3 regions of the Metabacillus sp. 113a genome follow, and region 3 is predicted to be linked to each of the others. Evidence: riboswitches for the same ligand, from Rfam matches in the RefSeq annotation. Region 3 holds a riboswitch; each other region holds the start of a gene.
The links. A riboswitch is a leader RNA that binds a small molecule or an ion and turns the genes downstream of it on or off. The one in region 3 is predicted to bind cyclic di-GMP.
Positions count from the first base shown of each region.

Region 1: linked by a shared signal. The riboswitch ahead of ACQCVE_RS06290 (swarming motility protein SwrAA) and the one ahead of ACQCVE_RS07370 (putative glycoside hydrolase) in region 3 are both predicted to bind cyclic di-GMP.
Region 2: linked by a shared signal. The riboswitch ahead of ACQCVE_RS00570 (anti-repressor SinI family protein) and the one ahead of ACQCVE_RS07370 (putative glycoside hydrolase) in region 3 are both predicted to bind cyclic di-GMP.

Region 1 is NZ_JBNILJ010000002.1:406,175-413,003, forward strand. Features, by position in the region: gene ACQCVE_RS06275 (UDP-glucose dehydrogenase family protein) at 1-964, shown strand, start outside; gene ACQCVE_RS06280 (S8 family serine peptidase) at 1,029-2,219, shown strand; gene ACQCVE_RS06285 (5'-nucleotidase C-terminal domain-containing protein) at 2,461-4,791, shown strand; cyclic di-GMP riboswitch class I at 4,889-4,973, shown strand; gene ACQCVE_RS06290 (swarming motility protein SwrAA) at 5,154-5,555, shown strand; gene ACQCVE_RS06295 (hypothetical protein) at 5,745-6,829, shown strand, end outside.
Region 2 is NZ_JBNILJ010000001.1:97,110-103,938, reverse strand. Features, by position in the region: gene ACQCVE_RS00580 (DEAD/DEAH box helicase) at 83-1,804, shown strand; gene ACQCVE_RS00575 (YqhG family protein) at 1,820-2,614, shown strand; cyclic di-GMP riboswitch class I at 2,772-2,861, shown strand; gene ACQCVE_RS00570 (anti-repressor SinI family protein) at 2,891-3,031, shown strand; gene ACQCVE_RS00565 (helix-turn-helix domain-containing protein) at 3,122-3,457, shown strand; gene sipW (signal peptidase I SipW) at 3,489-4,040, opposite strand; gene ACQCVE_RS00555 (hypothetical protein) at 4,037-4,798, opposite strand; gene ACQCVE_RS00550 (TasA family protein) at 4,913-5,509, opposite strand; gene ACQCVE_RS00545 (hypothetical protein) at 5,974-6,174, opposite strand; gene ACQCVE_RS00540 (DUF5658 family protein) at 6,186-6,485, opposite strand; gene sipW (signal peptidase I SipW) at 6,529-6,829, opposite strand, start outside.
Region 3 is NZ_JBNILJ010000003.1:232,391-239,219, reverse strand. Features, by position in the region: gene ACQCVE_RS07375 (PTS fructose transporter subunit IIABC) at 1-1,584, shown strand, start outside; gene ACQCVE_RS07370 (putative glycoside hydrolase) at 2,450-3,310, opposite strand; cyclic di-GMP riboswitch class I at 3,347-3,438, opposite strand; gene ACQCVE_RS07365 (hypothetical protein) at 3,482-4,729, shown strand; gene ACQCVE_RS07360 (hypothetical protein) at 4,726-5,628, shown strand; gene ACQCVE_RS07355 (DUF2194 domain-containing protein) at 5,625-6,829, shown strand, end outside.

The DNA.
Region 1 (6,829 bases), on a different contig from region 3:
AACCAAAAGCACCGTTCCAGTTGGAACAAATGAACGGGTTCAGTCCATCGTTAAAGAGCATCTTAAAGATGATTACAAGGTTTACTCTGTTTCCAATCCGGAGTTTCTCCGTGAAGGCTCAGCGGTAAAAGATACCTTTGAAGGGGACCGGGTTGTCATTGGAGCAGACAGTGAGGAAGCAGCTGCACTGTTGGAGGAAATCAACCGCCCATTCGGCATTCCGATTTTTAAGACCGGGATCCGAAGCGCTGAAATGATTAAATATGCCTCCAATGCATTTCTTGCAACGAAGATCAGCTTTATTAACGAAATTGCGAACCTTTGTGAAAAGCTAGAAGCGGATGTTGAAGATGTTGCGGCAGGGATGGGGATGGATGACCGGATCGGCAGCAAATTCCTGAAAGCGGGAATTGGCTACGGCGGTTCGTGCTTCCCGAAAGACACAAGCGCCCTTGTTCAAATCGCAAGCTATGTTCAGCATGATTTCAACCTGCTGAAATCTGTCATTCAGGTGAATGCAGAGCAGCAGAAAATGCTTGTATCCAAAGCGAGAGAGCGCTTTGGTAATTTAAAAGGAAAGCGTGTCGCCATGCTCGGCCTTGCCTTTAAGCCGAACACGGATGATATGCGTGAAGCGGCCTCCATTACACTGGCTCACGAGCTTGTCAATGAAGGTGCCGAAGTCGTAGCGTACGATCCGATCGCGGCAGATAATGCGAAAAAGCTGCTTCCGGCAGAGACCCTTTATACAGACAGCCCGGAAGAAGCCATCACCGGAGCGGATTTTGCCATGATCGTAACGGAATGGGAGCAAGTGAAAGCATTGACCTTCCAGGACTATATAGAAAAATTAAATGAGCCGGTCATTTTCGACGGCCGCAACTGCTACTCCCTTGAGCAGGCAGCAGAGCATCCGGTAGAATATTACTCTGTCGGCCGCAAACCAATCCTTAACCGAAACTAGATGGAAATTTTCCATCTGGTTTTTTTTATTTTTTCGGATTACTATTAAGCAAAGGGCATGGTTGTTGCGTCGCCAAAATGAAAAAGAGAGAAGCGTGCTGAGAATGGGGAAATTGCTTAGATTCATGATTGTATGTTGTGTCTCCGGTTTGTTTTTTGTCTATTTGCCGCAGCAAGCGGAAGCAGCTTCATTCCGCTATTTGGCCGAACTCAAAGGAGAGCCTTCACAGGTTAAAGAACAGCTGAAGCCATGGAGAATCACAAAAACCTTTTCTCTGGATGGCCGCCATTATGCTGTTTTAACAGGAAGCGGATCCATCAGAAAGCTAAAAAAGAACCCGGTCATTATCTCTGCACAGCACGACTTAAAAACATCGGGAGCCGCTGCCTTTAAAGCCCCGCGCTACTCGCAGCAGATTTCATGGGGAGTGAAAAACTCCCAAAGCCACCGTCTCGCCTCTAAGCCCTGTGCCTGCAAAATTGCCATCGTAGATTCCGGGATTGCCGAGCATGAGGATTTAAAGGGAAGGGTCATCTCGAGGGTTTCATTCATAAATGGCGAAAAGCGGGGGATGGCGCCTGACACCGGGAAGCTTCAGCATGGAACACATATTGCCGGCATTATCGGAGCGAATTTTAATACATTCGGCTCGGTAGGAATGGTCCCTGAAGCTAAACTGCTAGCTGTGAAAGTGTTAGATGAAAATGACGAGGGCTACGCCTCTGACCAGGCAGCCGGAATCGCCTGGGCCGCCAATAACGGAGCGGACATCATTAATGTAAGCTTAAGCGACGAATCCGGCAGGAATGAAATAACCGAGCAGGTTCTAAAAAGTGCTTACAATAAAGGCGTTGTCATCATTGCGGCAAGCGGAAATAAAGGGAAGCGAGTCGAGTATCCGGCGTCCTCCCCCTATACCATTTCTGTCGGTGCTGTGGATCAAACTAACAGAATTGCTTCTTTTTCAAGCTTCGGAAGCAGCCTCGATCTTCTTGCTCCGGGAGTGGACATTCGCTCAACCGTTTTTAAGAGCTCCTATAAAAATCTCAGCGGCACCTCCCAGGCTGCGCCGCATGCAGCAGGAGGCGCGGCCAAGCTTCTTCCTCTTTATCACGGACCGAAAAACGGAGCAAGAGTTGAATGGGTAAGAAAGAGATTAAAAGATTATGGGGACTTGAGAAGAGTGACCGTTAATGGACGCGCGTATAAAGTCCCGGTTTTAAATGTGTACAAAAGCTATTATGGAATAAAATAATCATGAAAAAGAGCTGATCCGTTTTCGGACAGCTCTTTTTTTGACGCTTTATCCCCTTGTCAGCGACCTGCTGAAAGTCCCTAATTTATTGTAAATATAATAATCTGTTTACAAATTAAACAATTAATTTACAATTTTCTCATAGAAACAGCTCTGATGTTGCGATAGAATTTTAGTTGGGACCGAAACCGCTTAAATAAATCCGTTTTACCATTTTTTAATTTGAGAGGGGAATATCTGAATGTTCAAAAGCAAAGCACTAACTGCGGGTATTGCAGCTGCCGTACTTTCTTCTGGTTTAGCAGCCACACCGGCATCCGCTGCCACAGGCACTTTCGCGTCAAAAACCGTACATAAAGCCGAAACTCTTGCAAGCTCCCTGCATAGATACTACACCAATGTTACCCCGAACGGACCTGAAATCACTCCTGAATTCGAAGCGAGATACAACTTGACCAAGGATGCAATCGAAGAAGGCTGGGACGTTATTAATGAAGTGTCCAGCCCGCGGATCAAACGCATTCTTAGAGAACGCCTTGAAATGGCTGTTGAGCGTCAAATGCGCGCCGCCTATTACTTCGATGCTGTAAGATACGGAGAAAAGCTTAAGCGGGCCACCAATGATTTCCGCGCACAATACAGCGAAACTCCAAGCAAAGAAATGCAGTCCGCGTATTTTGACCTGATTGATCAAACCGAAAACTACGGCAAGCTCGTCGGAAAAGTATACCGCTCCAATGTCCGCGAAGCGATGGGTTCCGAATACATCCTTCCTGCAAAGGTAGCTTATCAGCTGGTTGGCTTTGACCTTACTCAGTTCAAATACAATCTAAAAGCAGATCAGGCTATTTCTGACAATGATAAAGAAGCTGCACTTAAAATGATCGAAATTTCAGAGAAGCTGGAAGAAAAGGATCAGGAAATTACAAAAGCACTTTTAGCCCTATTCCCGAACTCTGCAGAACTGAAGAAGGATGCAGACAAGGTAGAAGAAAACATTGATCCTGCCATCATGGAGGAAATCGAGCGCCTGAAAGAAGAGATTGACGCTGCGTTTGCAAGCTTCGATCTATCCATCCTTCATTCCAACGATACACATGCAAATGTTGAAAAAGCTCCAAAAAGAATTACGGCTATTAAAGAAATGAGAGAGGCGAAAGAAAACTCCCTTCTTCTTGATGCCGGCGATGTTTTCTCTGGAACTCTATATTTCAACGAATTTAAGGGACAAGCAGACCTTGAGCTTATGAATCTTGCAGGCTACGATGCGATGGTGTACGGAAACCATGAATTTGATCTTGGAACAGAGCCTTTGGCCCGTTTCGTAGAAAAAGCTGAATTTCCATTTGTCAGTGCAAACGTAGATTTCTCAAATGATGCAAACATGAAAAACCTTCACAGCGATACGATTTCCGAAGCACCTGAAAACGGAAAATCCTACAGCGCCATCGTAAAAGAAGTCAATGGCGAAGAAGTGGGAATCATTGGTTTGACGACTGCTGAGACAGCGACTATCTCCAGCCCGGGAGAAGGCGTGAAATTCGAGGACTACATCGCAGAAGCGAAAAAAGCAGTAGCAGAGCTTGAAGGAAAAGGAATCAACAAAATTGTTGCCCTTACTCACATTGGATATGAAGATGGCGGCGGCGACAACGATGTAACCCTTGCGAAGGAAGTAGAAGGATTGGATGTCATCGTAGGCGGCCACTCCCATACACGTCTTGATGAACCTGTCTTTGACAAAACAGGAGAAGAACCGACTGTAATCGTTCAGGCTTACCAGTACAGCGACTTCCTTGGATCTCTTGATGTGGAATTTGACTACATGGGAAAAGTGATTTCACACGAAGGGCAATTGATTGATGTAAGCGCGAAAGCAGATGATGCTGAAGCGATGGAAATTGTTAATAAGTACAAGCCTCAAATCGAAGAAGTGAAAAACGAAGAGGTAGCCGAGACACCTGTTGCTCTTGACGGTGCACGTGATAATGTCCGAACAAAAGAAACGAACCTAGGAAACCTGATCACCGACGGTATGCTTGCGAAAGCGAAAACAATCGACCCTGATACTGTAATCGCTCTTCAAAATGGCGGCGGAATTCGTGCTTCCATTGATCAGGGAACCATTACGATGGGTGAAATCCTGACCGTTATGCCTTTCGGAAACTCCTTGGCCATCATGGACTTAAAGGGCTCAGAAATTAAAGAAGCTCTGGAGCACAGTGTCGATACGGCGCCAGCTCAATCCGGTGCATTCCTTCAGGTTGCCGGCATGAAGTTCACGTATGACAGCACAAAACCTGCCGGAGAACGTGTCACAGACGTTCAAGTGAAAGGAGACGGAGATGCTTATGCCGCTCTTGACCCTGAAAAAATGTACAAAGTAGCGACCAACACCTTTACAGCTGCAGGCGGAGACAACTACACTGTATTTGAAAATGCATACGGAGAAGGCCGTGTAAGCGAGCCTGGCTACGTAGACTGGGAAACATTCAGCGAGTACGTAAAAACGAATCCAGAGATTAAAGAAGGCGGAGAAGGACGCATCACGGACGCCGCTTCACAGCAATAATGGCATTTTAGGAAAAGGCTGGCTAAATTGCCAGCCTTTTTTACGGTTCCCGGATCATTTGTAGTATAATAGTCCTCGTGTTCAGGGAAGCTGGAGCAGACGTAAAAGGCAAACTTGTTGAAAGATAAGGACGCAAAGCCATGAGTCTAAAGCATTCATGCCAGGATTGTCAGGCTGCCAATTGCAATTCGGAAAGGCTATGTTCAAACACACATTTGGTTTTCACCCGCTGCCGCTAACCTGGCAAGAGCGAATCCGCCTGCCGTGTTTAACGAAGCCTTTCAGAAAAAGATGGCTTTCGTCTCAATGTAGATCATCCCAGACATTCGAGAACAAAATGAACTTTGATGGAGGATCAGCCATTGTATCGGGAACCGAACATGAGAATTCGAAACAACAAACAATTAAGGTATCAGACTTTAAGGCGGGAACTGACGGGTTTAATGAAAGAGAAAAACATCAAACGGAACCCGAAGACAGAGGAAGCGCTGGAATTGTTCAGCCAGTATTATATTAACTACACAAATTTGACCAGCGGAAAGCATATTGATGAAACCATCATCAGGGAGTACATCCACTTCCACCTCCATTCCAGCCAAAAACGAAAGGCCTACACCTCTATAAAAAGACTGAAGGAAGATGTGAAAATACTGGAAAGTCTTTTTGACCAGTCAGAGGGCTCTTTCCGGCAAGCCGACTTTTCTTTGCTGAATTATTCTTTATGGGTAAACAGTGACACAGACAGCAAAGGGTTATATCATTAAGGAAACAGGACCATGCGATAAAACAGAAGGTAGAATCTCACGGGCTTTTGTGTTTTTTTACGGTCAGCTGCTTGTTTCAAGCTGAATATTTCTCCGGACCTTGCACGATTTTGACATAATTTTTCAGCTGAATGCAGAACATAGTTGAAAGATCCAATGATGCAATATTGATCGTTATGGAGGATTTTCATGAAGTTACTTCGATTATTTTTTTCGTTTTTGCTCCTCATTTCATTGCTGACCTTTCCTGCATCGGCCACAGGAGGACCTTTTGAGAACCTTGGTCCTCAGGTTAAGTATGTAAATGTGATACGCGGAAAGGCGGGACTCGATCAATATGGCCAGCCTCGTTTTTACGCCCTGCTGCAGGGTGAGCCTGCCAAGCTTGCAGTGATTGACCTTCAGACAGAGAAAATCGTGGATATTGAAACACTCCCGGGCGCTTCTGCGGCCTGGTCCATTGAAATAGATCCCCAGCACCGTGTCTGGGTTGGATCCACCCCGAATGAGCATCTGTACCGCTACGATCCGGAAACGAAAGAAATTACGGATCTTGGAAAAGCAACCACCACTTCCAACACCACCATTTGGGATTTAACGTACGATAAAAAGTCCAACCGGATTTTTGGGGTAACCTCCTATGGCGGATCTGTTATTACTTACAGCGAAGAAGAAGGCTTTAAAAGTCTCGGAGGGGTAATGAAAGGCCGGCGGTACGCGAGAAGTGTCGAATACGATGAAAAAACAAACACTCTTTATGTAGGGGTAGGATCTCCTGCCGCCCTGATAAAATGGGATCTGGACACAAACCAGAAGACAAACATCCTTCCGGAAAAGTATCAAAAGGATGCATCCGTGTACGACCTGAATTTATCCCGCGGAAGAGTCTATGCCAAGATGGAAAACCAAAGTATGCTTTTAGTCATAAACACGAAAAATGATCAGGTTGAGCATGAAATCCCTGCGGATTCCAGAGGGATCTCCCAAGCATGGGACGGGGATACAGTTTTTTACAGCTATAAGAAAAAGCTGTACGAGCTGAATCCAAAGGACGGAAAAAGCAAGGAAGTCAATTCAGATCTACCTGCAACAGCCGCTTCTCTGGATATCATTTCGATAGACGGTCAGCCTAAGCTTGTCGGCCTCTCGGCAAACGGAGGGAAGTTTTATCAATATCATTTAAAAGAAGATAAATACAAGGACACCATGCTCAATCTCCCTTCCCAGGCTGTGGATATTTATAACGTCGGCCAGGGAGTTAACGGAAACATCTA
Region 2 (6,829 bases), on a different contig from region 3:
ACATTAAATCATTCGGTTATAACCCGTTTCTTGTGATTAAACTATCTATAAACCATGAAAATGTCACAAAAAGTGAACATTAATGAAAGCTGGTGAGAATATGATGAGAAGGTTTTCAACCTTCAATGTGCCAATCCATTACGACAGCGGCTGGCAGGAGGAAATGATGGATCGGATGGAGTCGGACGGGCCGTGGGCCAACTGGGAGCTTTTTAAGCTATCCTCCGAAATCCAGCAGCATACCGCCGTCCCGGATTTCGAGGGACTGCAGGCCCCGAAGCATCTTCCTGACTTCCAGCCGCTGCCCCACCAGCTGGAAGTGGCCAAGACAGTCGTCGAAAAGATGAACGGCAAAGCCATTCTGGCAGATGAAGTAGGCCTCGGCAAAACCATTGAAGCCGGTCTGATATTAAAAGAGTACATGATCAGGGGACTCGTCAAAAAAGTACTGATCCTTGTCCCTGCCTCCCTCGTGTCACAATGGGCCAGGGAATTGAACCAGAAGTTCTACATTCCGGCCATCGAACAAAAGAAGAGCTATGTATGGGAGCAGTGTGATGTTGTCGTCTCTTCCATCGACACAGCGAAGCGCAGCCCGCATCGTGAGATCGTTTTAAGCCAGCTGTATGACCTGGTGATTATCGATGAAGCTCATAAACTGAAAAACAGCAAAACCAAAAACTATGACTTCGTCCTGAATTTAAAGAAGAAATATTGTCTTTTGCTGACAGCTACCCCAATCCAAAACCGGATTGAGGAAATTTTCAACCTGGTTTCTCTTTTAAAACCCGGTCATCTCGGAAATGAAGCCTATTTTACGGAAGTCTTTTCAGCTAAAAACCGGTCTGTCGAGCATCATGAGCATCTTAAGGAGCTTATAAACAAGGTTATGCTGCGCAACAGGCGCGGTGATACAGGGATTGACTGGCCGAAGCGGATTGTCGAAACCATCTCCATACAGTTTTCAGAAACAGAACAGCAGCTGTATGATCAGCTATCATCCGTTAAAACCGCTATGGCAGGAGCCGTCAACACGTTTTCGATCATGACACTTCAGCGCGAGGCCTGCAGCAGCCGGGAAGCCGTTTATATGACCCTGAAAAAAATGCTCGAGCGCCGCGAAGATGAAGGGTCTCCTATACCTGCCCCGATGATCCACGATCTTCTTCAAGCGGTGGATGCGGTATCTAAAAACAGCAAAGCTGAAAAAGTTCTGGAGCTCATCCAGCAAATCAATGATAAGGTTATTATCTTTACAGAGTACAGAGCAACTCAATTGTACCTTCAATGGTTTTTAAAGCAGCATGGCATTTCCTCTGTTCCATTCAGAGGGGGGTTTAAGCGGGGGAAAAAAGATTGGATGAAGGACCTGTTCAGAGGAAATATTCAAGTTTTGATTGCAACGGAAGCAGGCGGCGAAGGAATCAATCTGCAGTTTTGCAACCAGATCATTAATTATGACCTGCCATGGAACCCGATGAGACTTGAACAGCGGATCGGCCGTATTCACCGGCTCGGCCAGGAACGGGATGTTCATATATACAACCTGTCTACCAAAAACACCGTGGAAGAGCATATTCTAAAGCTGCTGTATGAAAAGATTGATTTGTTTGAAAAGGTTATAGGACAGCTGGATGAAATTCTGGCTAAATTGGAAATCACAAATTTTGAAGAACACCTTCAGGATATCCTCTTTCACTCATCAACGGAAGGCGAGATGAAAATCAAAATGGAAAACCTGACCTCAATCCTTGATTTCGGCAAGCAGGAAACAGAGGAACAAAAAGCATCCGGCGGTATTTAAAAAGGAGGGAACTGCATGAACCAGCAGCAAATTTATGGATTGCTAGAGAGATTTTTCAAAGCGAATTATTGTGACGTCTCCGGTAATGGTGCCGGGTCTCTGGCCATTCAGCTGACACCGGACATGGATAAAGAGCTGATGAACCGCCCTTTTTACTGGCATTACCTGGAGAAAACCGGCGGAGAGCCCAACCCGATGAAACTTCATTTGCTCACAGACCGGGACGCTGAAACGGAAAGTGAAAAACCTGAATTTATTCACTTCGGCTCTCCAAGGCTGCATCAGATTTTTCGTTCTGCACAAAAGCTCGGCTCTTTCGCTCGTATGTATGAAAAATCGGCTGCAATCCAAGGCCAGCAGCCTCTTCATCCGTGGCTTGGGATAAATATTACAGTCTCTTATCAATGTGACATGAAAAAGGACGTTGTCTATTCCATCGGGCTGCACTTAATCAGCGGAACCATGGTGGAGGGTTTTCAGGACCGGCTGAACGAGCTCGTTCTGACACCGACCATCCCCGATTTCAGCTTCACCCTCTCCCCTCTGATCCTGCCTAAAAGCGGGATGCAAAGGATCAGGACACATATAGAGCAAAGAATTTCAGAGGATGACCATACATGGGCAGAAGAAGCGAAGCAGCGCTGGAATGCTGATTTAATGCTCCTGCACCATTTTTATGAGGACATGGAGGAAAAGCCGGAAGTGTACGAGCTGGAGAAAGGTGCGTTGAAAGACTTATATGAACCAAGAATACATATTTCTGTCAATAACGGGGGTATTTTTTACCTGAACGAAAAAACAATTTTTTAATAATATCGGCTGAAAAAACAAGAATATTAAATTATTTTTCAATTTCGACAGCTTTCGGCAACTTTTTTCCATCCTGCTATTTATAATCATAGTACAAAGGTTACCTTCCCAGCCATGGACCAAAGTATTAGCTCAGACGGAATGATAGCTTTCACCAGTCAGACAAAGGCAAACCTGCTGAAAGGCAGCGACGCAAAATCACGGGTCTAAGGTTGCCGGAGGCAATGATGATCGCCGGATTGCCTGAAATACATACGTATTTTAGGAGGAAAAGGGATGGAAAATGTTATGGTCAAAGAAGAAATGGATTTGGACTTGGAATGGAAGGATTTAATCAAAGCAGCATTGGAAATGGGACTAAGCAAAGAAGACATCCGCACCTTCCTTCAAACGAATCAGGATGAAAGAAACAGCTGACAGTTTGTCGAAAAAATTTTGTCGATTTTGTTCGATTTACCGAAGAAAACCCTTCGTTATATGCTATAATGACTAAGGGAAGGTGATGTTATGATCGGAGAACGCATTCGCAAATACCGCAAAGAAAAAAACCTATCACTATCTGAACTAGCAGACCGAGCAGGCGTTGCAAAATCTTATCTGAGTTCGATCGAACGTAATCTCCAATCCAATCCATCGGTACAATTTTTGGAGAAGGTTTCAGCTGTGCTTGGTATTTCTGTAAACACCCTGTTGAACGGAAATACGGACGATGCATATGCGAGCCAGCTTGATCAGGACTGGGCATCACTTGTTAAAGAAGCTATGCAATCAGGAGTTACAAAAGATCAGTTTCGTGAATTTCTGGAATTTAATAAATGGCGGATTAATCAGCCAAAAAAATAAACGGTCAGGACACTTGTCCAGGCCGTTTATTTTATGTACTGTCTGATTTTTGCTGGTGAAGTTCTTCAATTTTCAGGATTGCCTGCCAAATGGTTGATATCGAATAAATAATCAAAAGAATCCCCGGTATGATCGCAAGGAGGGCTCTCCCCTCTTTTGACCGTACATAGCTGCTGATGTATCCTGCATAAGGAATGGTCGACCCCGTGTATTCAGCCACTACATTTTGCGCCAGAACCGGGTCTGAGTCCTCAGATTGATTGTGATCCCCTTTGGTTCGGTACACAGCTTGACCGCCGCTCATTGTTTTTCCGGTAATTCTATGGGTTGCCAGATCCTTTTCATTCATCCAGTATGTGATGACATTCCCCACTTCAAAGCGATTCATATCACCGCCCGTTTTCACCGCGATGACAGACCCTGTTTGAATTCCCGGTTCCATCGATCCTGAAAGAACAGTTTTCAGCTGATATCCAAAAACTTCAGGCTCCCCTCCCGATGCTTTCGATGAAAAAACGGCTATCGCAAGTCCGGCAATGATTAGAAACAGCAGCATGGAAAATGCCCGGCCGGCAAGCTTCATCGAATGGCCTCTTCTTCATCCTCTGCCTGTTCTTCTAGAAGTATATCTCTGTTATCTTCATGTTCCGGACTTTCGGTTGTACCCTTTTCGCCCTTTGGCTGCAATGTTTTAGCCATTTCTTCTTGTTTCTCCTGTGTCTCAGGATCTTCAGACTTTGCCCGCTGGTCATCCTGCGGCTCAGGATTTACTCGCTTTGCTTTCTTTTCATCCTGCGCCTCTGGATTTACTCGCATTGCTTTCTTTTCATCTTTCGTCTCAGGCTTTGCTTCTTGTTCATCCTCAATTTCCGGATTCCCGCATGCAGCTGCCGTTATTTTCCCGCTGCTCGTCCAAACCGTTTTATCTTCTTCTCCCTCATAGCCAGGGCGCTGGGCAATTTTTGCGTAATAGGTGCCTGGCTCCTCTGTGCTAACCATAATTTGCGCGGACCTGTCTTCTCCGATTTCCTCCAACGAACCTTCCTCGATCACTTCGTCATTCAGGTAGATGCGGTAATCAGTGCCGCCAGTCATGGCAAACCCGTTATTTTTTACGGAGAAAATCACTTGCTTTGTTTCGCATACCAAATTCTCTGTCTGTTCATAGCGGAGCTTGCTGCCATCCCACCATGATCCCATTTGAATTCCGATCGTCTGCTGACTGTCCTTGCTGAAGTAGGCCTGGACAGGGGATGAAAAGACGCCTGCTGCAAGAAAAGCGGCGCATACGAATCCGGCCGTTTTTACAGCGCCCCTCTTTTTCTTGTGTTCTTTGTCCACCGGTATCACCTTCCATGTAGGTTAAGTGCTTCCTCTGTCCGCTAATCAAAAACAGAACGGGAGAGGGGCTGCCTCATCCCGCTTATGTAAAATCGTCCTGAATCCATTCAGCGCTTATAGCTCTTGTCCTTTTCCCTGCCGGCCGTCAAATGTCCATTTAAGCTGAAGAGAATCGCCTTGGAACTGATTTTGATCCTCATCATTATCAACGAATTCAAACTGGACGAACAAGTCATCGGTCGTTCCTGCTTTCAGTCCTTTTTTCTTTTCAAAAAGAGGTGTGAAAACATTGCTGGAAACAGCGTTAGGATCCATTTCCTTTAATTCTTCCAAGGTTGTGCTGTAAATGACATCATTCAGCTTGTCTGCATTATAAAGGAAGTTTACCTTAATATGGCTGCCTAGGTCCTCCGTGTTAGCTTCTTCGCCTTCTTTGTTCACAACTGTATAATCTGTAGTCAAAAGTACCTTCTTAATGTCGACCGTTCCATCGTTTTGCAGCTTGAATGTACGGGTTACATAATCTCCCGGAGCCATGTCCTTCACATTCACAACTTCAGTCGGAACCGCATTTAAGTCAAGTGTGCCGGCAGCAAATGAGCTCGTTGCCTCTGCTCTGTCATTGAAATAAGCATATGTACCCCCGCCGACCAACGATAGTCCCAATGCTGCTGAAGCAATACCTAACCCTAATTTCGTCTTGATCCCCATTTTACATTCCTCCTGTTTCCTGTGTATGTGATCTCTTATACCTAAGCCCTGTCACGCCTTCGTCCATTCTTTTGGACCAAACATGAAACCAGCCTTTGCAAAGAGGCTCAACCGGTGGTGCAGCTTTTAATTTTCACCTATTTTGTTTAAATATTCCGACAAATATTACTGCGAGGAATTCATCTCATCTGTTATGACAAATTATTTATGATTTGGGATAAAATTCTTCCTTCTTTCCTCCTTAAGTGTAGCAGTCGCCTAAATTCGGCAAAAGGTTCTTTATACCAATAAATCACCTCATCCATTTGTATGATTTTTGAAGTCCCCGGTTTAATGAAAAGCATGAAATCAATGTTTTCCACTGAAATTTTTACCCCATGAACCAATGGGTCCGGTTCTTTCGGCATTGAAATGGAATGAATCTACTAAATAAAAAGAACCCGGATTCTTTTCCAGGTTCTTCTTTATGCATATAGAGAAATGACAGGCTGATCTGAGTCAGATTGTGCGTATTTTTCTTTAACCGGTGCGATTTTACGCTGGCCGCTTACTTTCAGAACCCGCTGGAAGGTAAGATCATTCGAACAGGAAGGGCATATCCATTCCCCGCCGCTGTAGCTGCTGTAAGAAGACTTGGCACAGCGGGGGCACACTTTTTTAAACATTTCCATCTCTCCTAAACTGTGACATGAAGAATCCAAGTAGAATGAAGGACCAGTACAAAGGAATAGAGGATACACGCTCCGTACGTAACCCCCTTTAGGAGGGTCGTCGTTTTAATTGGGAGGAGAAAGACCATGAAAAAGAGGAGAAAGGAAAACAGAAGCTTGACCCCTATAAAAGCGGCCGGACTCCATTCATACAGCCCTCTCATGATAGGATTGGCTTCCTGGATAAAGCCCAGCTCCAGCCCGGCTAAAGTGATGAAAAGATCTGCGGCATTGACAACAGCCAGATAAATGAAAGCAACCTTCAATGGGAGCAGCTCCTTCTGAAAGGCATATTAGTTATGCTGAAGCTTATGCATTCTTAGGTTCCTCAAGCCTTGCCACAGCTTTCCATATAGTTAATATGGAGTACCCGATCAGCAGCAATCCGGGAACAATGAACAAGAGTGCGTTTCCTTCTTTAGACTTAGCATATTCAATTAAATAGCCGATATACGGAACTGTGAAACCTGTATAAGAGGCTGAAACATTTTCTGAGAGCACCGGTGATGAATCCGCTGATTGGTTATTGTCCCCCTTCGTTGTATACATCACATGCTCTCCGCTCGTTTTCCGTTCGATCACGCGGTGGGTAACAAGAGTCTGTTCATCC
Region 3 (6,829 bases):
TTCTTTATGATTGCAGCAGGGGAAGGTGCGGACAATACCCATTTAGAAACACTCTCTTCCCTTTCAAGTTTTTTAATGGATCCGGATTTTAGAAAGAAATTAGAAGAGGCAAAGACGGAGGAGGAAGTTCTGGAGGCCATCAATTCAAAGGAAGACAGCGAAATGGATGATAATGAAGGGGATGAAGCTTCCCTATCATCCGAAGAGCAGCTGGTCCTTGCTGTTACGGCCTGTCCGACAGGGATTGCCCATACGTATATGGCAGCTGACTCATTAAAAGCAAAGGCTAAGGAGATGGGCGTTCAAATTAAAGTAGAAACGAACGGCTCAAGCGGTGTGAAAAATCTCCTGACTCAGGATGATATTGAAAGGGCTTCCGCCATCATCGTAGCTGCTGATAAGCAAGTGGAAATGGAAAGATTCGGCGGCAAGCACGTCATAGAGGTACCGGTTGCACAGGCGATCAGAAAGCCGCAGGAACTGATTGAACAGGCTCTGAAGCAGGATGCCTCAATTTACAAAAGCGGGAAAAGCGCTTCGCCGGATGGACAAAAAGAAAAAGGACAGAGAACCGGCTTCTACAAGCATTTAATGAACGGTGTATCCAATATGCTGCCGTTTGTTGTGGGCGGAGGCATTCTGATTGCCATATCGTTCATGTTTGGGATTAATTCCGCGAATCCGGATGATCCAAGCTATAATCAAATTGCCTATCTATTAAAAACCATCGGAGGAGATAATGCCTTTGCGCTTATGATTCCGATTCTGGCAGGATTTATCGCGATGAGTATTGCAGACCGTCCCGGATTTGCTCCCGGTGCAGTCGGCGGGCTTCTTGCTTCCACTGGGGGAGCAGGGTTTCTTGGAGGATTGATCGCCGGTTTCCTTGCAGGGTATCTCGTAGTGCTGATTAAAAAAGCATTCAGCGGGCTGCCTGGTTCACTGGAAGGCATTAAGCCTGTATTGCTCTATCCGCTGTTTGGTGTTCTCTCAACAGGCTTGATCATGCTGACAGTCGTAATCCCCCCTGCAAAAGCATTGAATGATGCGCTGAATGGCTGGCTTATGGGGATGGGAACCGGAAATTTAATTCTTCTGGGTTTGATCCTCGGCGGAATGATGGCAATAGATATGGGAGGCCCGCTAAATAAAGCAGCCTACACCTTTGGTATTGCCATGATCGATGCAGGAAACTTCGCACCCCATGCTGCAATAATGGCAGGAGGAATGGTCCCTCCGCTAGGTATGGCTCTGGCAACGACCTTTTTTAGAAAAAAATTTACAAAGCAGGAACGGGAAGCTGGAAAAACAGCGTATATCATGGGCGCTTCCTTTATTACAGAAGGAGCGATTCCATTTGCAGCTGCAGATCCTGGAAGAGTCATCCCGGCATCCGTTATCGGAGCGGCGACAGCAGGTGCCCTTTCTATGCTGTTCAGCATAAAGCTTCCGGCACCGCACGGGGGAGCATTTGTTATTCCAATCGTTGAAGGAAATCCCCTTCTGTACGTAGCGGCCATCCTGATTGGAGCCCTTGTTACAGCCATAATTGCCGGCATGTGGAAGAAACCGGTTCAATCATAACAATCGAGCGGCTGCCGCTGTAAAATTTGAAAAGCCTGTCCTGCTTCCCTGTTCAGAGTTCAAAAAAGATAGTCTTTCACAATTATTCGCTTAAAGCTGAGCAGGTGCAGAAATAGGCCGAAAAATAGGCTGGGATATAACTAAAAGTGTTGTCCTTAAAGCCGAATAATTTGTTGGGAAAAAGCATGAAAATAAGAAAACCGAACTTTTACGAAGCTCTATACCAGAGTTTCAAATAAAGTTCGGTTTTTTTTAGCCGGAAACCTTTTGTCCCATCCTTTTTTTATAGTCTCAATAGAATAGGGACGAGCTGTAAGAGTATCGGGGCAAGTCTGCTAATCCTGCACCTAGTTTGCTTATTTACGGAATTTTGCTATCCGGAATTACGGCTTCTTTACCTATAAGTGGGGTCCTTTTTGATTTAGAGTCCCTTTCAAGCTGATGGAGAATCATGCAATGATGCGTGTATATGCACGTTCCTGAACTGAAAGAAAGATCCTGCTGATAGAAAATAGCAAAAAGAAAACCCTCGTTCACCGGGGTTTTCTTTGTGAAAGTTTTGTTCAGAATGACTCAGGCAGATTGGCAAACCGAATAGAAAAAAGGGGAGAGAACATGAGAACGGTTTACTGTACGCATGATATTTTTATGTCTATTGTCATGTTTTCTAAAAAACTTAATAGACTAAGACATTAGAAGTAGGTAAAATGAATGGTGTACATCAGTCCGTTTTGAGCAGGAACCAGGATGATTAAGCAGGGTGAAACTGGTGAGCCTATTTGGAAATTGTCTTCAATCTGGGCGTGTGCTACAAATAATGTAAGCAGTTATTGAGTTTATGATTAGAGTACTAGTTTTTGTCGAATTACCAGCGGTTAAAGTCTTTTACCGCTTTGTAATGCTTAAATCCTTGAGCTGCAGAAAATGCATCACTTTTTGAGTGCTGTTCAAATGAGACGGTCAGAACCTCCAGCCCAGTTTCCTGCTGCAGCTCTTTTAAATCAAGAATTTGATTCCTAGACCATTGGTCCTTGGAAACGACCCGGTGAGAAAAGTCCTCCCACATAATGGCGTCTACATAATCAGCGCTGGCAGCTTTCAATGTATCCATTCCCCAGTTCTGGATGATCCCCAATCTTGGGTAGGAAGATGTAACGCTTTTAAGGAGCTGCTGCAAACCGGTCCGCTGCTTTTTTAGCTCAGCGGGCTTACTGCTAAAATAATCATCTATATTTCCGACTGTATCCAAAAAGACACCGTCCATATTCTTGCTGTATACCTGTGCATGGATTTCTGACAGAAGCAGCTGCCTGAAATGGGAAGAACCCATATTCATCAAATAGGAATCCCATTGCTTGATATAGTGTTTTTGTCCATTGCTCCGGTAGTAATCCTGGGGGAGAAGTTTCCGGATAAATGCTGTATTCCAATTATCGGCTTCCATCGAGTTGATGTAGCCGTATACTTTCGTATCGCCCTTTTTAATCTCATCGATTTGGGTTTTGGTGTACAAGAGGGGTTCTATGATCACCAGATCATAAGCTTTCATTTTTCTGATAATTGCAGGGGTAGGAGCATCGTAGTAAATCTTATAGGATTTCACGCCGTCAAGAATCCCGTTGCTTCCGTGTGACATTGCAGAGGCTGCAGTGACTGGAGACGATAAAGAGACAGTAATGGATACGGCAAAAAAGATCAATACAAAAAATTTGATTACGTTATTCATTTGTAATCCCTCCGTTTTTTTAACGAGGGATGGCAGCTTCGCAGGCTGGCGATCGGTATCTCCCATAGGAAATCTGACGACCCATGCCTTTGCGTCCTTGCTTTTCAGCAAGTTTGCCCATCACCTTAGGCCTAATCATATCAGCCTGTTTTTGTAAGATCAACCTATTTTTTGCCGAAAGTAGTGATTCTTTTGATCTATAATCAGTCGAAAACAATACGAAAAGTAATAGAAGCATTTTCCCTGACAGGATTAAATGCAGCAGCCATTTTCTATTTTAGCGAAAATCTTCCTGCACTTGGCTTGTTTGTCTGGCCTGTTGCTATTGTACTGATTTCTCTCAGATACGGCATCTACCCCGGCTTTATTCCTTTTTCCGGTGCAGTGATCACCACGTTGTTTTACGAAGTTAACCAGGGCGGAGATTTGTATTTATTTTTTACAAACTTCGAAAGCATATTAACGCTTCTCCTGTATTTTTTCCTCCTCCTTTTTACAGGTCTGTCACGTAATTCCCAGCAGGAACGGTATTCGGATTTAACAACCCTTTATCAGGAGGCTTCAGAAGAAAAAAGGCAGTTGAAAGAGGCACTTGAAGATGCACTGGAAGTAAATCGGCTGTACAGGAAACGGTTTTTAGAATCCGAGGATGCATTTTCGGAAATGTATGATATGGTTACGGCTTTGAATTTCACAGATTCTGATACGATTTTTAATGAACTGGTCAGAATCGTGCAGCTGAGATTCAGAAGCAGCCAGCTTGTTTTGTATTATATTTCTTCTCAGGGACATTCCATCCGCTCAAAAATCAACACAAATAAGGTGGGAAGCCTAAAATCGAATTACAGGGGAGAAGACGTTCCTGGACTGATCAGCAAGGTGATGAATCACTCTCCCCGCGTTCTTTTCAAATCGGCTGATGAAGCCGATGATTCTCCAATGATTGCAGGCCCTGTGTTTGTAGTCGGAGAGATGAGGTATGTGATGGCACTGAATGGTGTAAAGCTTGAGTCATGTACAGCCCATCACATTCAATGGCTTGACTGGTGTTTGAAGTGGGCAGGAAACAGGCTTAGCTTTGCTTACAAATACGAACAGGAAAAAAATCATCTCGAACGTTATGAGGGAACGGGGATTTATAAGCTGGCCTCCTTTTTTAGAAAGTTCAATGCGGAGCTGGAAAGAGTTGAAAAAATCGGCCAGCCTTTCGTAATTTTTGAAATACACACGCCAGGTTTATCCATAGGGGAGATTGATCTTACAGTTAAAAATCAGCTAAGGGAACTTGATTCAGCGGGGTGGGATGAAGAGACGGATATTCTTTATGTTTTGCTTCCCGGTGTTGAACCGGCTTTTGAAGCGTCTGTAAAAGCAAGGCTTCAGAATGCACTTCGGAAGGAGGCGGCTCCAGTCAAATGATTTGGATGTTTTTTTTAGGTATTCTGCTGGGAGTTATTGCTGCCGTTTTATCTCGCCGCTATGCCAAAAATATGGAACGCAGCCAGCACGGCCTCCTTTTCCTTTGGGTGCTGCTTGCATGCGCTGTGCCCATAATAGGATTTATAGGAGGATGGGTTATGGTGTACGTCTTCCGTAAAAGGCAGGATGGAACATTTATGGAAGACTACTCAACCTATATCCATAATAAGGTTTACAATTTTGAGAGCTTAAGAGAAATGCTCAAGCAGGACCGGCATTTATTATCTGCTGAAGGACAAACGTCAGAAAATTCCTGGATGATAAAAAGTCTTTTGCTGAATATGTCCAATGAGAAAAACACTCATCAGGAAAAAATCATAAAAAAAGGGCTTAGCCATCCTGATCAGGAGGCGGTTCATTATGCTGCTACGATAACCAATGTGCTGCAGGACCGGCTGTTAAACCAATTACAAAAATTAAAAATAGAGAAATCACCGGAACTTCCAAACAGCTATGAAGTGCTTCTTGAATCCTATCAGGAGTACCTATCAAGTGATTTGCTCTCGTCCGCATTGCGGGAAAAGACAGAGAAAGAGTATGAGATGTTTCTAAAGGAGGCCTCTGGACTTTTTCCGGAGCATGATTCCTTTACTGTGGCGCTGGCGGATTTCTTACTGGAAAGCAATCCGGAAGAATCGGATAAGCTATATGAAAGAATTTACGAGAAAGATCCCCGTTCATCCAAGCTGATGTGGGGGAAATTGCGGATTTCTTATCAAAAAGGAGAATGGAATCAAGTATTTCGACTGGCAGCATTGCTTATGGAACAACCGGATTTGCGTTTTTTTTCTGAGCAGCAGCAGGAAACCATCCGTTTTTTGGGAGGAAAGGCTGAATGAATCGCAATGTTCCGGGCTTTGTCCAATTCACCTCTATTTTGGCTGTTTTATTGCTGGCAGGCGTTTTGTATATGAATACAGATCGATTTTATGCGAGTCTTCCGGCAGCGGAATCGGACGCCGCTTCTGAAAAGCTTACCTTTATGAATTCTGAATGGGATGGGAAGGCAAACGATCTGAACCGTATCAAGATTTATTTAGCTGAGCCTGAAAAAGGAAACCTTCTTAGTGAGAGGACGCATGCCAACATTTTAGAAGCCCTTCAATATGCGAAAATCCCGTTGGAAGTCATTTCTCCCCGTCAAATGGAGTCTCTTAAACCAAATCCATATACGATGATTATTTTAACGGGAGAAGATTCCTCACGCTGGAATTTAGAAGTCATAAAAAAGTTTGTCAGGGAAGGCGGGCGGTTATTCGCGGCTAACCGCTTTTCTGATCCGGCTTGGCATAATCTGCTTGGGATTGAGCAGGCACATGGCTACAATGATACAGTTAAAGGCGCAGTGTTCTCGGAGTCTTTTTTTAAAGGCTATCCAGATTTAGGTCCGGAAAGCGAATTTTTTTCAAACAGTATGCTGAAAGCAGAGCTTAGTCCGGATTCCATGACCTATATTACCGCAGAGAGCCTGCCCCTTCTGTGGACGCATGATGAAGGAACGGGCCGGGTTGCCGTCTGGAATGGCACAAGCCTGCAGGAAAAATCCGCAAGAGGCCTGCTTGTCCATTCCATCAGTCTTGCTTTTCCGGCTTTTTTATCCGGACAGATGGGAGGGAAGGTTATGTTCATCGATGACTTCCCTGCCCCCATTGCCGAAACAAGCTCAGAGCAATTTCAGAAAACGTATGGAATGTCCTACGAGCAGTTCTATCGGAACCGCTGGTGGCCGGATATGAAAGAAATCAGTAAGCTTTATCAAATCCCCTACACGGGCGCATTAATAGGCACCTACCAGGACAAACCTGATCTCTCAAGCCAGGAAATGCTGAGCATGAGTGAGAGGGACTTGCTTGGATACGGCAGGCAGCTGATCCAGGGAAATGGAGAGCTGGCCCTGCATGGCTACAACCATGAGTCTCTCCTTACAAAAAGCGATCCGGTATCTGCTGAGTTCGGATACCGCCCTTGGAGATCAGAGGAAGAGATGGTGAACTCCCTGCTGGAAGTAAAAGCGCTGAAGGAAGAACTTTTTGCAGCACA